DNA from 2 places in the Agrobacterium radiobacter genome. Region 2 is predicted to be linked to the other one. Evidence: predicted binding sites of a transcription regulator. Region 2 holds the regulator's gene; the other holds the start of a gene.
What was found. The regulator LexA, encoded in region 2, represses DNA repair genes until DNA is damaged. The targets are predictions, from matches to a motif close to TGTTCNNNNTGTGTTCNG.
Positions count from the first base shown of each region.

Region 1 (7,720 bases), 1.7 Mb from region 2:
TGGCTCTCGCCTATCGGGTCAAGAACAAGCTGTTTGCCGGCCGTTCCTATAAGCTGGCGGCCTGAACCCATAAAACCTTCCGATGGGCGGGGCCGGTGCGGCGCCGCCAACGGAATTGTGAAGGTTCAATAAAACTCACACTAACCACCGCTTGCAGCAGTTGCCTTTGAATGGTCGCTGCCCTACATCTTCAGGGTTTTCTGAAGTATTTCTGGGTTTCTCCCGGTACTGCAGGGAAGCTTGAAAAGACGAGGCAATGGGCACGGCGGGCCGGGGAAAGCGTCCGCATGCTGCAAGAGGAACATGCGCATGGCGAAGATCAAGAACGTCGCGATCCAGATGGATCATGTCTCCGGCATCAATATCGCCGGTGACTCCACCTTCGCCATGAGCCTCGAGGCGCAGGCACGCGGATACCGGCTGTTCCATTATACGCCTGAGCGCCTTTCCATGCGCGATGGCAAGATTTACGCCACGGTGGAGCAGATGGAACTGCGCGACATCAAGGGCGACCATTTCTCCCTGTCGGAGCCGGAGCGTGTCGATCTCTCGACCATGGATGTCATCCATCTGCGTCAGGATCCGCCCTTCGACATGGCTTACATCACCTCGACCCATCTGCTGGAACGCATTCATCCGAAAACGCTTGTCGTCAACGATCCCGCCTGGGTCCGTAACTCGCCGGAAAAGATTTTCGTCACCGAATTCGCCGATCTGATGCCGAAGACGTTGATCACCAAGGACGTGGAGGAAATCGCCCGCTTCCGCAATGAAATGGGCGATATCATTCTGAAGCCGCTTTATGGCAATGGCGGCGCAGGCGTCTTCCATTCCGCGCGCGACGACCGCAATTTCTCCTCGCTGCTGGAGATGTTCGGCCAGATGTTCCGCGAGCCTTACATCGCCCAGCAATATCTGCCTGACGTCCGAAAGGGCGACAAGCGCATCCTCCTGGTGGATGGCGAACCCGTGGGCGCAATCAACCGCGTACCGGCGGAAAACGATGCCCGCTCCAACATGCATGCCGGCGGACGGCCGGAACCGACGGAACTGACGGCGCGCGAGAAGGAAATCTGCCGCCGCATCGGTCCGGCCTTGCGCGAGCGCGGTTTCCTCTTCGTCGGCATCGACGTGATTGGCGACTATATGACAGAAATCAATGTCACCTCGCCGACCGGCATTCGTGAAGTGCGCAAATTCGGCGGTGCCGATGTCGCAAGCCTTTTGTGGGACGCGATCGAGAAAAAGCGCGAAGCTCAGGATTTCTGACGCGACCTGCTGCCGATCCAGCTTTGTTCCATGAGCGCAACTAGATGCAACTAAAATACATCGTCAGCGGGAAATTGTTCGCTGGATGTTCTTGTTTTATTCTTTGCCCTGTGGCACGTTGCTTGCGGGTGGCCGCAACAGGGCATGAAGCTCTGGTGATGCGGCCGGTTTGCGGGGCAGGCCATGGTGGCAAGGGTCAATACGGTTGCATTTCAGGGCATAGAGGGTGTGCCCGTCGAGGTGCAGGTCATGGTCGCACCCGGAAAGGTCGGCATCCAGATTGTCGGCCTGCCAGACAAGGCGGTGGCCGAAAGCCGCGAGAGGGTGCAGGCCGCCCTGCATGCTTCGGGTCTGGCGCTGCCGGCGAAAAAAGTCACCGTCAATCTCGCGCCTGCGGATTTGCCCAAGGAAGGATCGCATTTTGATCTTCCCATTGCGCTTGGCCTCATGGCTGCCTTGGGGGCGATACCGGCAGACATGCTGGGACGTTATGTGGTTCTCGGCGAACTCAATCTTGATGGCACCATCGGTACGGTTTCGGGCGCCCTGCCGGCGGCTATCGGCGCCAATGCACTCGGCAAGGGGCTGATCTGCCCGGCTGAAAGCGGGCCGGAAGCGGCCTGGGCCGGAGCCGGCATCGATATTCTCGCCCCGCGCAGTCTCATTGCACTCGCCAATCATTTTCGCGGCACACAGCTTCTCGCGCGCCCGACGCCCGCCATCCGCGCCAATCCGGTTAATCTGCCTGATTTAGCTGACATCAAGGGACAGGAGAGTGCCCGGCGCGCGCTTGAGGTGGCCGCCGCTGGCGGCCATAATCTGCTGATGGTCGGCCCACCCGGCTCGGGTAAATCCATGCTCGCAGCCCGCTTGCCTTCCATCCTGCCGCCGCTGGAAGTGGCGGAGTTGCTGGAAGTGTCCATGGTCCATTCCATCGCCGGCCAATTGTCGGGTGGCAAGCTGTCGGACCGCAGGCCTTTCCGCACGCCGCACCATTCCGCCACCATGGCGGCGCTGATCGGCGGAGGGCTGCGCGCCAAACCGGGCGAAGCTTCGCTTGCCCATCACGGCGTTCTTTTTCTGGATGAGTTCCCGGAATTTTCGCCGCAGGTGCTGGATGCGCTTCGCCAGCCGCTGGAAACGGGCGAATGCATAATTGCGCGAGCCAATCACCGCGTCAGCTATCCGGCAGAAATCCAACTCGTTGCGGCCATGAACCCCTGCAGGTGCGGCATGGCGGGAGAGCCGGGTTTCAACTGCGCCCGAGGCCAGCGCTGTGTAACCGATTATCAGGCTCGCATTTCCGGACCGTTGCTAGACCGTATCGATATCCGCATCGACGTTCCCGCTGTCTCTGCCGCCGATCTCATTCGTCCTGTGGTGGCCGAGCCGAGTGCGGTGGTGGCCGCCCGGGTCGCCCGGGCACGCCTTGCGCAGCAGGAACGCTACGCGGCGGCGGGATTTGCCGCCATTCGCACGAACGCTCGCTGCACGACGACCCTGATAGAAAAATATGCCGAGCCGGATGCGTCCGGGCTGCAATTGCTGCGCGATGCCGCCGAGCGGCTGAAGTTTTCCGCGCGCGGTTATCATCGCATTCTCAAGGTTGCCCGCACCCTGGCCGATCTGGATGGCAAGCAGACGGTTGGCCGCATCCATGTGGCGGAAGCTGTGTCCTATCGTATCGCAGGGGAAAGGCTTACGGCGGCGGCGTAAAAGGTCGCCCTTTGTGCTTTGCCTAAAAACCATTGTGCCGCCAGCGGGGCCGGCGGCACATCGGGATATTCGCTAATCGGATGCGGGATCGCACTGCGCTTGAAAGCCTGGCTTAAAGCCCAAGGCCTTCGAAAAGCGCCGTCGAAAGGTAGCGTTCCGCAAAGGAAGGAATGATGACGACGATGTTCTTGCCGGCATTTTCCTCACGCGCACCAACCTTGATGGCCGCCGCCAGCGCCGCACCCGAGGAGATGCCGACAGGCACGCCTTCCAGCCTCGCCGCCAGACGTGCGATTTCGAAAGCCTCGTCATTGGTGACGGTGACGATCTCGTCATAAATGCCGGTGTCGAGGATGGCCGGGGCAAAACCGGCGCCTATGCCCTGAATCTTGTGCGGGCCGGGGTTGCCGCCGGAAAGAACCGGGCTGTCGGCGGGCTCGACGGCAATCACCTTCACTTCAGGCTTGCGCGATTTCAGCACCTGGCCCGTGCCGGTGATGGTGCCGCCGGTACCGATGCCCGAGACGAGAATATCGACCGTGCCTTCGGTGTCGTTCCAGATTTCTTCCGCCGTCGTCCTGCGGTGAATATCGGGATTGGCAGGGTTTTCGAACTGCTGCGGAATGATCGCGTCAGGCAGGGTCTCGGCCAGTTCCTGCGCCTTGGCGATGGCGCCCTTCATGCCCTTCGGACCTTCGGTCAACACCAGTTCGGCGCCGAGCAGGGCCAGCATTTTCCGGCGTTCAACCGACATGGTTTCAGGCATGGTCAGGATCAGCTTGTAGCCCTTCGCGGCGGCGGCAAAGGCGAGGGCAATACCCGTGTTGCCCGAGGTCGGCTCCACCAGCGTGGTCTTGCCGGGGGTGATCTTGCCCTGCGCTTCCAGAGCTTCGATCATGGCGACGCCGATGCGGTCCTTCACGGAAGCGATGGGATTGAAAAATTCGAGCTTGGCGAGAAGGTTGGCCTTCACGCCCTTCTCCTTCGCCAGCTTGTCGAGCCGCACGATCGGCGTATCGCCGATTGTTTCCGTAATAGAGGAATAGACGCGTCCGCGTCCGGGCTTTCTGGCTTCGGGCATGATATTCTCCTGTGTAAAGACCGCAAGATTTGAGCGGCAGAATAGGAGCAATAGCTTTCTCAAGCTAGCGAACGTTCGTCCTAATATCCCTGAATTACAGGAATAATTTCACGATAAATCGCATAAATGCACGAATTTGTTTTACGTGCTGCGGATCGCGATCATGGTCGCCGTTCCCGCCAGAATGCCCGCCGCCGTGCGGTTGAGGATCGCCAAGGCGCTCGGCCTTTTCAGGAGGTTACGCGCCTTGGCCGCAAGCAGGATATAAGGCAGGAGAACCGCCATCAGCACGACGAAGGTGATGGCGAGAAGTGTCGCATATTCCGAAGGGCCGATCATGCGGATATCGATCAGCGTCGGCACCAGCGCCACATAAAACAGCATGGTTTTCGGATTGCCGAGCGTGATCAGCAGGCCGGAGAGAAAGGACATCGGCATGCTGGTGCTTTTCTTGGCCTTGAGTTCCTGTGGCAGCAGGCCGGCGGTCCAAAGCTTCCAGGCGATATAGAGGAGATAGGCAGCGCCCGCGAATTTCAGCACCATGAAGGCTTCCTGAAAGGTTTGCGCAACGAAGGCGAGGCCCAGTATCACGCCGGTCAGGTAAATCATGTCGCCCAGCACCAGTCCGAGGCCCATGAAGAAGGTTTCCCGAAAGCCTGATCCCAGCGCCCGCGCCACGATCGCCGTCATGCCGGGGCCGGGAATGGCGGCGGCGATGAAGAGGGCTGTTGCATAGGCGAAAAGGGTCGTCAGCGTCATGATCGTGTTTCCCGGAAAATCCGCCAGATCCATAGCGAAATCGCCGGGCAAAGACAATTGGTCACATCCCCCCGTCCTGTCGGAACGGCAGGACGGGGGTCTGATAAAGCGGGCCGCACAGCTTGCCGGCCAAGCGGTGTGGCTAAACGCCGGTGGAGCCGAAACCGCCGGCGCCTCGCGCCGTCTGGGAGGTTTCCGTCACCTCGCTCACGATAACCTGGGTTACCGGCGCAATCACCATTTGCGCGATGCGCATACCGCGTTCGATGACAAAAACGTCCTGACCCAGATTGGCGAGAATGACTTTCACTTCGCCGCGATAATCGCTGTCCACCGTGCCGGGAGAGTTGAGGCAGGTGATGCCGTTCTTGATGGCGAGGCCGGAGCGGGGGCGGATTTGTGCCTCGTAGCCTTGCGGAACCTCGAAGATGAAACCGGTCGGGACCAGCGCGCGTTCACCCGGTTGCAGGGTAAGCGGTTCACCGGTGGGCACGGCAGCGCGCAGGTCCATGCCGGCGGCGCCACGGGTTTCGTAGGACGGCAATTCGAGGTCTGCGCCATTGGCGAGACGGACGAGCCGGAGAAGGGGGCTATTGTCATTTTGAACGGTCATGCGGCATTAGTTTGCCGAGATCGCGGCAAGGTCAATTGCAAATGCGGGCCTGAAACGCTAGATAGCCCGCAATTCCACAGGATTTGTCAGATGGCCGAAACACTTGCCGAGGCGGTCTCCCGCCGCCGCACCTTTGCTATTATCGCGCACCCGGACGCGGGTAAGACCACGCTTACCGAAAAACTGCTGCTGTTCGGCGGAGCGATCCAGCTTGCCGGTGAAGTGAAGGCAAAGAAGGACCGCATCCAGACCCGTTCGGACTGGATGAAGATCGAGCGCGAGCGCGGCATTTCGGTCGTCACCTCGGTCATGACCTTCGAATATAACGACCGGGTCTTCAATATTCTTGATACGCCCGGCCACGAGGACTTTGCCGACGACACCTATCGCACGCTGACGGCGGTGGATGCGGCAATCATGGTCATTGACGCCGCCAAGGGTATCGAGCCGCGCACGCTGAAGCTCTTCGAAGTCTGCCGTATGCGCGATATTCCGATCATCACCTTCATCAACAAGATGGACCGCGAAAGCCGCGACCCCTTCGAGATTCTGGATGAGGTCGAGGAGAAGCTCGCGCTCGATACCGCGCCCATCACTTGGCCGGTCGGTCGCGCCAAAACCTTCTGTGGTGCCTATAATCTCGCCGAAAATACCTTCCGCGGCAACGATACCCAGGTTGACGGACTGCCGGTCAACGGCCCGCAGGCGGTTGCCGATCGCCTGCCGGAAAATGAACGGCAGCTTTTTGTCGAGGAAACGGAGCTTGCGCTGGAAGCCTGCCGTCCTTTCGATCGTCAGGCGTTTCTCGAAGGCCACATGACGCCGGTGTTCTTCGGTTCGGCGCTGCGCAATTTCGGTGTGCGTGACCTCATCAATGCGCTTGGCGATTTCGCGCCGCCGCCGCGCGATCAGGTGGCGGATACCCGCACCGTACATGCGGCTGAAGAGAAAATGACGGCCTTTGTCTTCAAGATTCAGGCCAATATGGATCCGAACCACCGCGACCGCATCGCTTTCGCCCGCATCTGCTCCGGCAAGCTGGAGCGTGGCATGAAGGCGCGGCTTGCTCGCACCGGCAAGCAGATGGGGCTGACCGCGCCGCAATTCTTCTTCGCCTCGCAGCGCCAGCTGGCCGATACCGCCTTTGCGGGTGACGTGGTGGGCATCCCGAACCACGGCACGCTGCGCATCGGCGATACGCTGACCGAAGGTGAAAATCTTGTTTTCCAGGGCGTTCCGAACTTCTCGCCGGAAATCCTGCGGCGCGTACGTCTTGAGGACGCCATGAAGGCGAAGAAGCTGAAGGAAGCCCTGCAGCAGATGGCGGAAGAGGGCGTTGTGCAGCTCTTTTCGCCGGAAGACGGCTCTCCCGCCATCGTCGGCGTCGTCGGCGCGCTGCAGCTCGATGTGTTGAAGGAGCGCCTGATGGGCGAATACGGCCTGCCGGTCTCCTTCGAAATGTCGCGTTTTTCGGTCTGCCGCTGGATTTCTTCCGATCAGCCGGCGGAAATGGACAAGTTCCTCAACGTCAAACGCGGCGATATCGCTCGCGATCTGGACGGCGATCCGGTGTTTCTGGCGCAGGACGCCTTCTCGCTACGTTACGAATCCGAGCGTTTTCCGGCGATCAAGATGGTCGCGATCAAGGAATATCACGTCGCCAAGGCGGCGTGATATTAGCCGGATTGCACTTTGAATGCCAAGGGCTTAGTTTCCCCTGAAACGGGAAACTGGTCCGGCATCATGACGCTTTCAGGCAAACATATTCTCCTCATCATCTCCGGCGGCATCGCGGCCTATAAGAGCCTTGATCTCATCCGCCGCCTGAAAGAGCGCGGCGCGAAGGTGACGCCAGTGATGACGAAGGGCGCGCAGGAATTCGTCACCCCGCTTGCCGTCGGCGCACTGTCCGCCACCCATGTCTTCACAGAGCTCTTTTCCCGACAGGATGAACAGGATGTGGGCCATATCAGGCTGGCGCGCGACTGCGACCTCGTGCTGGTGGCTCCCGCCACAGCCGATCTGATGGCGAAGATGGCGCACGGTCTGGCAGATGATCTTGCCTCCACGATTCTTCTTGCGACGGATCGTAAGGTGCTCGTGGCTCCGGCGATGAACCCGAAAATGTGGTCTGCCAAACCGATGGTACGAAATGTCGAAACGCTGAAAAAAGACGGGGTGTTTTTCATCGGACCCATGGTCGGTGAAATGGCAGAGAAGGGCGAGGCTGGTTTTGGCCGTATGGCCGAACCATTGCAGATCGTCGAAGCCGTCGCCGCATT
Region 1 is NZ_JBEGHX010000001.1:2,830,596-2,838,315, forward strand. Features, by position in the region: gene MRBLRC7O_RS13910 (cupin domain-containing protein) at 1-65, shown strand, start outside; gene gshB (glutathione synthase) at 310-1,269, shown strand; gene MRBLRC7O_RS13920 (YifB family Mg chelatase-like AAA ATPase) at 1,453-2,985, shown strand; gene cysK (cysteine synthase A) at 3,098-4,066, opposite strand; gene MRBLRC7O_RS13930 (LysE family translocator) at 4,208-4,825, opposite strand; gene dut (dUTP diphosphatase) at 4,968-5,438, opposite strand; gene MRBLRC7O_RS13940 (peptide chain release factor 3) at 5,529-7,112, shown strand; gene coaBC (bifunctional phosphopantothenoylcysteine decarboxylase/phosphopantothenate--cysteine ligase CoaBC) at 7,182-7,720, shown strand, end outside.
Region 1: the regulator LexA is predicted to act here: its motif matches at 1,356-1,373, upstream of MRBLRC7O_RS13920 (YifB family Mg chelatase-like AAA ATPase).

Region 2 (7,720 bases):
GATGTCCTTTGCCGCAACCATCGCGCTCGTCGCCTCCTATGCCGCCTGGAGCCGCTGGCGTGTTGATCGCGAGCGTCTGTTCATCGGGCGCAAACCGGCATGGATGACGGTGGCGCAAACGGCGGGCGCCATCATCGGCGGAGTCATCACGACCTCGTTGATCGGCGGTCTTTCGACTGCGATCTATTCCGCCGAGCATTTTCAGCGTGTCACCACCTATGGACTTTTTGCCAATCTGGCCGCCATGCCGCTCATGTCGCTGATCGTCATGCCTTTCGGCCTTGTCGCCATGCTGCTGATGCCTTTCGGGCTCGATGCTCCGTTCCTCAAGGTCATGGGTTACGGTATGGCTCTCGTGATCGAAGTTTCTCGGGAGGTGGCCTCCTGGGGAGGAAGCGCTGCGACGGGGCGGCCACATGGCTGGTTCCTGGGGCTTGCCTCCGTTGGTTTTCTGCTGCTGGCATTGTTACGCAGCCGGCTGGCGCTTCTTGGTTTGCCGTTTCTGGTCCTCGCCTTTGGCCTGTCGGCGGCCACGGCCTATCGCAATCCGCCTCATCTGCTTGTTCATGAGGATGGCATGCTGGTGGCGCTGCTGGAGGATGGCAAAGCCTACACGACGAAAACACGGCCGCAGGGTTTCGTTTATGACCAGTGGCAAAGGGCACTGCTGTTGCCGGAACAGCCAGTTCCGCCGGTCTTTCTCAAGAGCGAGGCTGCGGCAACCACCGTGGCTTTAACCAAGGCGAAGCTTGATCCGGAAAAGATGAGGGCGGTTACACGGCAGATGACGGTGGCCCTGAGAGACGCGGAGCCCGGTATTTTCACCTGCAGCAAAGGCATATGGTGTGCCGCACGCGCGGGAAGCGGCGAATGGATCATCGTTCTGGAAGATGGTCGATTTGCCGGAAAGGCATGTGATATCGCCGATATTGTCGTCGTTTCCCGCAGAACATCCTTCTCCCAATGCCGCTCGGGCGCACTTCTGCTTAACCGCGATATCCTGCGCCGGATCGGTTCACTGGAAATAGACTTTGCCGGCAGCGATCAGGTAGCGGTAGTCGGCAGGTTGCGCGCCGCGATAGCCGGCATGGACAGGCCCTGGAGCGAACATCGCTATTACGACTGGAAAAGCGGCCGTTTTGACCATGAGGTCCCTGATGCCGTCACGCGGTTGCTGGCGGCACCACAATGAGGGCCGCCAGCCTGGATCGTCAGGCCTTGATGCGCAGATCCGTCGTCAATTCGCCGATCCCGCCGATTTCCTCTTCATGCGCCGCGTCGCGCCAGGTTTCCTTCAGTCCGGCCTCGTACCATTCGCGCATGGCGGGCAGGGCGAGCAGCCGGTCACAATAGGCTTTCGCTGCGGGCGAAAGTTCCGCGCCATAGGTCTGGAAACGGAAAGCCACCGGGCAGAAGAAGGCATCGACCGCCGTAAATTTCTGGCCGGCAAGAAAGGGCCCGCCAAATTTTGCCAGGCCTTCGCTCCACAGCGCATCAACGCGCTTTATGTCGGCCGCTAGCCCGGTATCACCACCCTTCGGTTTTACGCGAATGCCGACCGACATGGGGTAGAGATTGCGCAGCGAGAAAAAGCCCGCATGCATTTCGCTCGCAGCCGAACGCGACCAGGCTCTTGCCTGCTTGTCGCTCGCCCAGACGCCCTGATGTCGCTCCGCCAGATATTCGGCGATCGACAACGATTCCCAAACCGTCACGCCTTCATCAACGAGGCAAGGCACCTTGCCGGTTGGCGAAAAGGTGGAGAAGGAAACGCCTTCGCCGAAGGGAACGAGTTTTTCATCGAAAGCAATGCCGAGCGTGCGCATCAATACCCATGGCCGCAGTGACCATGAGGAATAGTTCTTGTTGGCGATATAAAGATCGTACATGGCGTGTTCCCCGATATGATGCGCATTTCTATACCGGCGGATGGGCCCAGGAATATTGCAAATAATCCATGGCTCCCATAAGCCGCATTGATGAGTGGGACAGGAAGAAAAGAAGCACCTGCAGGTCACCATTCGGAGATAACGACGAAACACACCGCGACGAGACTGATGACCTGCATCCTTTCTCAACGAAATTAAGGATGCTCATTTTCAATCATCTGTTTCTTACCGCTGCCTGCTGGCCTTCGCGATAAAAGATGTGCGGACCTGCCAGACGATGTCGCTTCTCACTTATGCAGAACCGCATCATTCCAAGGAGCAAGCTGCAATGCTCCATAAGGGGAGCGCCATCCTCTTGATGGTGCCCGCAGCAAAAGGAATTGCGGCCCCATGCCTTGAATCAATGGTAACGGCGGATCAGTCCGACCAGCTTGCCCTGGATTTTCACCCGGTCCGGTCCAAAAATACGCGTTTCATAGGCCGGGTTTGCCGCCTCGAGCGCAATGGAGGCGCCCTTGCGACGGAAACGCTTCAGGGTGGCTTCCTCATCATCCACCAGCGCTACAACGATATCACCCGGATTTGCCGTATTGCCATTGCGGATGATGACGGTATCGCCATCAAAAATGCCGGCCTCGATCATCGAGTCGCCCTTGACCTCAAGAGCGTAATGTTCGCCCGAACCCAGCATATCAACAGGCACGGCCACATCGTGGGTATTGTTCTGGATGGCGGAAATCGGCACACCGGCAGCGATGCGGCCCATGACCGGCACGGTGACGGCCCCGACGAGATCATTGGCCGGCGTCTTGGGGGCAGGGGCCGCTTCCGACGCCTTGGGTTTGCCAAGGCTGCCTTCGATGACGCTCGGCGAAAAGCCGCGCTGCGGCCTTGCACCCGGCGTATAGGCCTCAGGCAGCTTGATGACTTCCAGCGCTCGCGCTCTATTTGGTAGCCGGCGAATAAACCCGCGCTCTTCGAGGGCGGTGATCAGGCGGTGGATGCCAGATTTCGAGGCAAGATCGAGTGCGTCCTTCATTTCATCGAAGGATGGCGGCACGCCGGACTCTTTCATTCGTTCATGAATGAAGAGAAGCAATTCCTGCTGTTTGCGCGTGAGCATGAGGAAAACACCCTTTAGAATCGTAGTGGAAGTCGCGAAACAAATACAGAACGAACACTATATGTTCCATATGTGTTCCGCAATCCCCTAAAATTTCGTGAAGCTGCTATCTGTTGTTTTGATGATTTGCTTCTTGGCCTACGATTGTGCTTTTCTGCGGCCCAAATCGTCCAGGCATGTCCGGGCGGAGTGCCAGCGCAGGAAACAGGTCATGATGAAATCCCATAGCGTCGATCATCTCGTTCTGCCGGTGCAGGATATCGGCGTTGCCGCGAAACGTCTCGCCAGCCTTGGATTTACGGTCTCACCGGAGGCTTTGCATCCTTTCGGCACCCGAAATGCCTGTGTTTTTTTTACCGACGGGACCTATCTGGAGCCGCTCGTAATTGCTGATCCGGCTAAATATAATGCGTCGGCAGACAGGGGAGATGTGTTCACGGGCAGGGACAGGGCCTTCCGGCAACGTGACGGGCGGGAGGGTTTTTCGGCTCTTGTCGCCAAAACCGAAGATGCCCTTGCCGACCATGACAGGTTTCTGACGTCTGGCGTGTCAGCGGGCGATGTGTTCCAGTTTTCGCGGCCTGTGCGGATGCCGGATGGATCGGAAAGCGAGGCGGCGTTCCGGCTGGCTTTTGCGGCAAGCGGGGCGGCGGATTTCTTTCTGTTTAGTTGTCAGCGGCTGCAGGCCCTGCCGGGCGATCGAACAGTGCTGGAGCGCCATGCCAACGGTGTCTCCGGCCTCAGTGAAATCGTTCTGTTCTCCGGTGATGATCCGAACGCGGCGCGCTTGATCGAAACGGTGTTTGGTTGTGAGGGCAGAATATCTCCGGATGGTGATATGGTTTTCGCGACCGACAATGCGCGCATCAGATTGACCGGAAAACCTGATTTCAGCGGACAGGCCCCGAATACTCCTGATTGGAGCGGCGGCGGATTGCGCGGTGCGGGCATCGTCTTTTCGTCGCACGATCTTGCCGTGACAGAGGCGGCGCTTGCTGCTAATGGCGTGTCCTGCGCAAAAGCGGACGGTCGCCTGGTGGTGCCTGCGGCACCCGGTCAGGGCGTTGCCTTCGCCTTCGAGGAAAAATGATGAGCGTTACGAACAATCTCAAAGTCACCGCCGGCGACGGCGTCAGCAAGGTTTCCTTCTCCAATGCCGAGCGTTTTTCGCTGATTGCCGGCCCGTGCCAGATGGAAAGCCGCGAACATGCCTTCATGATTGCAGGTGTCCTGAAAGAGCTTTGCGACAGCCTCGGGATCGGACTTGTCTACAAGTCCTCCTTCGACAAGGCGAACCGCACCTCGCTTTCCGGCAAGCGCGGTATCGGCCTTGACAGCGCGATGCAGGTTTTCGCTGATCTCAAGAAGGAATTCGGCTTTCCTGTTCTGACCGACATTCACACCGAGGAGCAATGCGCCATCGTTTCCGAGGTGGTGGATGTGCTGCAGATTCCGGCTTTCCTCAGCCGCCAGACCGATCTTCTCGTCGCCGCCGCCAAAACCGGCCGTGTCATCAACGTCAAGAAGGGCCAGTTCCTGGCGCCCTGGGACATGAAGAACGTGCTCGCCAAGCTTAATGAGAGCGGCAACCCGAATGTGCTTCTGTGCGAGCGCGGCGCTTCCTTCGGTTACAATACGCTGGTCTCCGACATGCGCTCCCTGCCGATCATGGCATCGCTTGGCGCGCCGGTCGTGTTTGACGCCACCCACTCGGTGCAGCAGCCGGGCGGGCAGGGTGGCTCCACGGGCGGCCAGCGCGAATTCGTCGAGACCTTGGCACGCGCGGCGGTCGCCGTCGGCGTGGCCGGCCTCTTCATCGAGACCCATGAGGACCCTGATAATGCGCCGTCTGACGGCCCCAACATGGTGCACCTGAAGGACATGCCGAAACTGCTCGAAAAGCTTCTGGCTTTCGACGCCATCACCAAAGCCTGAGGGCTGGCCGCTGCGGCGGGCGCCGTTTGTGCCAATCGATTTTAATGGCGGGCGGGCCGTTTCCGCTGCCCACCGTCATTGTAATTTCTTCGCCATCGTCTAAGACAGGCGACGGAAAATATCTGTTCCATTCCCAAGGGAGAGACCATGACTGCCATTACCGATATCATCGCGCGCGAAATCCTCGACAGCCGCGGCAACCCGACCGTTGAAGTCGACGTTTATCTCGAAGACGGCTCCATGGGCCGTGCCGCCGTTCCCTCCGGCGCCTCCACCGGCGCGCATGAGGCGGTTGAGCTGCGTGATGGCGGCAAGCGTTATCTCGGCAAGGGCGTGGAAAAGGCGGTCGAAGCCGTCAATACGGAAATCTTCGACGCGATTGGCGGTTTCGACGCTGAAAACCAGATCCAGATCGACCAGATGATGATCGCGCTCGACGGCACGCCGAACAAGTCGCGTATCGGCGCCAACGCCATCCTCGGCGTGTCGCTCGCCGTTGCGAAGGCTGCCGCTGAAGCGTCCGGCCTGCCGCTTTACCGTTATGTCGGCGGCCCGAACGCGCATCTGCTGCCGGTTCCGATGATGAACATCATCAATGGCGGCGCGCATGCAGACAACCCGATCGATTTCCAGGAATTCATGATCCTGCCGGTCGGCGCGGAAAACATCCGCGAAGCCGTGCGCATGGGTTCGGAAGTGTTCCATACGCTGAAAAAAGAACTGTCGGCGCAGGGCCACAACACCAACGTCGGCGACGAGGGCGGTTTTGCACCGGGCCTCGAAAGTGCGCCGGCTGCGCTCGATTTCATCATGAAGTCGATTGAAAAGGCCGGTTACCGTCCGGGCGACGACATGTTCGTTGGTCTTGACTGTGCATCGACCGAATTCTTCAAGGACGGAAAATACGTTCTCGAAGGCGAAGGCCGCACGCTGGAGCCGGGCGCGATGGCTGAATATCTCGCCGATCTGGTCGGCAAGTATCCGATCATCTCCATCGAAGACGGCATGGCTGAAGACGACTGGGAAGGCTGGAAGACGCTGACCGATCTCGTCGGCAACAAGTGCCAGCTGGTGGGCGACGATCTTTTCGTCACCAACTCCGCACGTCTTCGCGACGGCATCAAGATGGGGGTTGCCAACTCCATCCTCGTCAAGGTCAACCAGATCGGTTCGCTTTCCGAGACGCTGGATGCGGTCGAAACGGCGCACAAGGCCGGTTACACCGCCGTCATGTCGCACCGCTCGGGCGAAACGGAAGATTCCACCATCGCCGATCTCGCGGTTGCCACCAATTGCGGTCAGATCAAGACCGGTTCGCTTGCCCGTTCCGACCGGCTCGCGAAGTACAACCAGCTGATCCGTATCGAGGAAATGCTGGGCCCGCAGGCCGCTTACGCCGGCCGTTCGATCCTGCGCGGATAATTCGCGTTCAGGTTTGGCGACGTGGCCCGCCGCTTGGCGGGCTGAGGTTGGTGAAAGACGTGTCCACGCATGAGACGTCGTCCTCGGGCCTGACCCGAGGATCCACCTTCCAAACCACTTATAGATCCTCGTCCCAAGGGCGAGGATGACGAAGTTGAGAGGAGAACTTTCTTTGCAAACGTAGCCCGCCTTCCGGCGGGCTTTTTTGCGTCCGTCAGCCGACAGGAATTTAAGGTCAACGGATAGTTAAACAATCCGGCTTAGTCTCAGAATCACGTTGTGCGTTTTAAGGCTTCTCTCCGGCATGTGGACCAGACATCATAAAAAGAGACGATTCGGCCGTTTGATCGTTCCGGCCATCACGATCGCTTTTCTTTCCTATTTCGGGTATCATTCCATTCATGGCGACTTCGGCCTGCAGGCGACGGAGCGGCTGGAGCGGCAGCGCATTACCCGCACCGCGGAGCTCGCAAAGCTCACGCAGGCGCGCGTGGCGCTTGAGCGGCAGGTGGAATTGATGAGCGACGGCTCGCTTGAGCGGGACATGATCGACGAGATTTCGCGCTATCAGCTCAATATGTCCCGTACGGACGAAATTGTCATCATGAATACCTACTTCTAATTAACCGAAATCAAGTTAATTAATGATTTGTGATTTATTCACAGCACTTTAGCGTGAATATGTGCCATGCGTTTAAAGCATTGCTGCATGGCATTTTCTTGCATATGGTACGCGCCACTCTATCCATTCAAACGGCAACTCAGGGAGGGATGAATGGCGCCGCGAAAACCAGCGACCGTATCCGGCCGAAAGACAACGGCAAAGGCTGCAGGCGAATTCACCGGTAAGAACAGCCCGGACTTTTCGAAGGAAGAAGAGCTTCACGCCTATCGTGAGATGCTTCTCATCCGTCGCTTCGAGGAAAAAGCCGGCCAGCTTTACGGCATGGGCTTCATCGGTGGTTTCTGTCACCTCTACATCGGTCAGGAAGCCGTTGTTGTCGGCATGCAGATGTCTCAGAAGGAAGGCGATCAGGTCATCACCGCTTACCGTGACCACGGCCATATGTTGGCTCTGGGCATGAGCGCGCGTGGCGTCATGGCCGAATTGACCGGCCGCAAGGGCGGCCTGTCGAAAGGCAAGGGCGGCTCGATGCACATGTTCTCCAAGGAGAAGCATTTCTACGGCGGCCACGGCATCGTCGGTGCGCAGGTTTCGCTCGGAACCGGTCTAGCCTTCGCCAATAAATATCGCGGCAACGACAATGTCTCCGTGACCTATTTCGGTGACGGCGCCGCCAACCAGGGTCAGGTCTACGAGAGCTTCAACATGGCCGCTCTCTGGAAACTG
Region 2 is NZ_JBEGHX010000001.1:1,087,916-1,095,635, forward strand. Features, by position in the region: gene MRBLRC7O_RS05510 (ComEC/Rec2 family competence protein) at 1-1,192, shown strand, start outside; gene MRBLRC7O_RS05515 (glutathione S-transferase family protein) at 1,212-1,889, opposite strand; gene lexA (transcriptional repressor LexA) at 2,290-3,012, opposite strand; gene MRBLRC7O_RS05525 (VOC family protein) at 3,224-4,102, shown strand; gene kdsA (3-deoxy-8-phosphooctulonate synthase) at 4,102-4,947, shown strand; gene eno (phosphopyruvate hydratase) at 5,095-6,369, shown strand; gene MRBLRC7O_RS05540 (FtsB family cell division protein) at 6,674-6,991, shown strand; gene pdhA (pyruvate dehydrogenase (acetyl-transferring) E1 component subunit alpha) at 7,145-7,720, shown strand, end outside.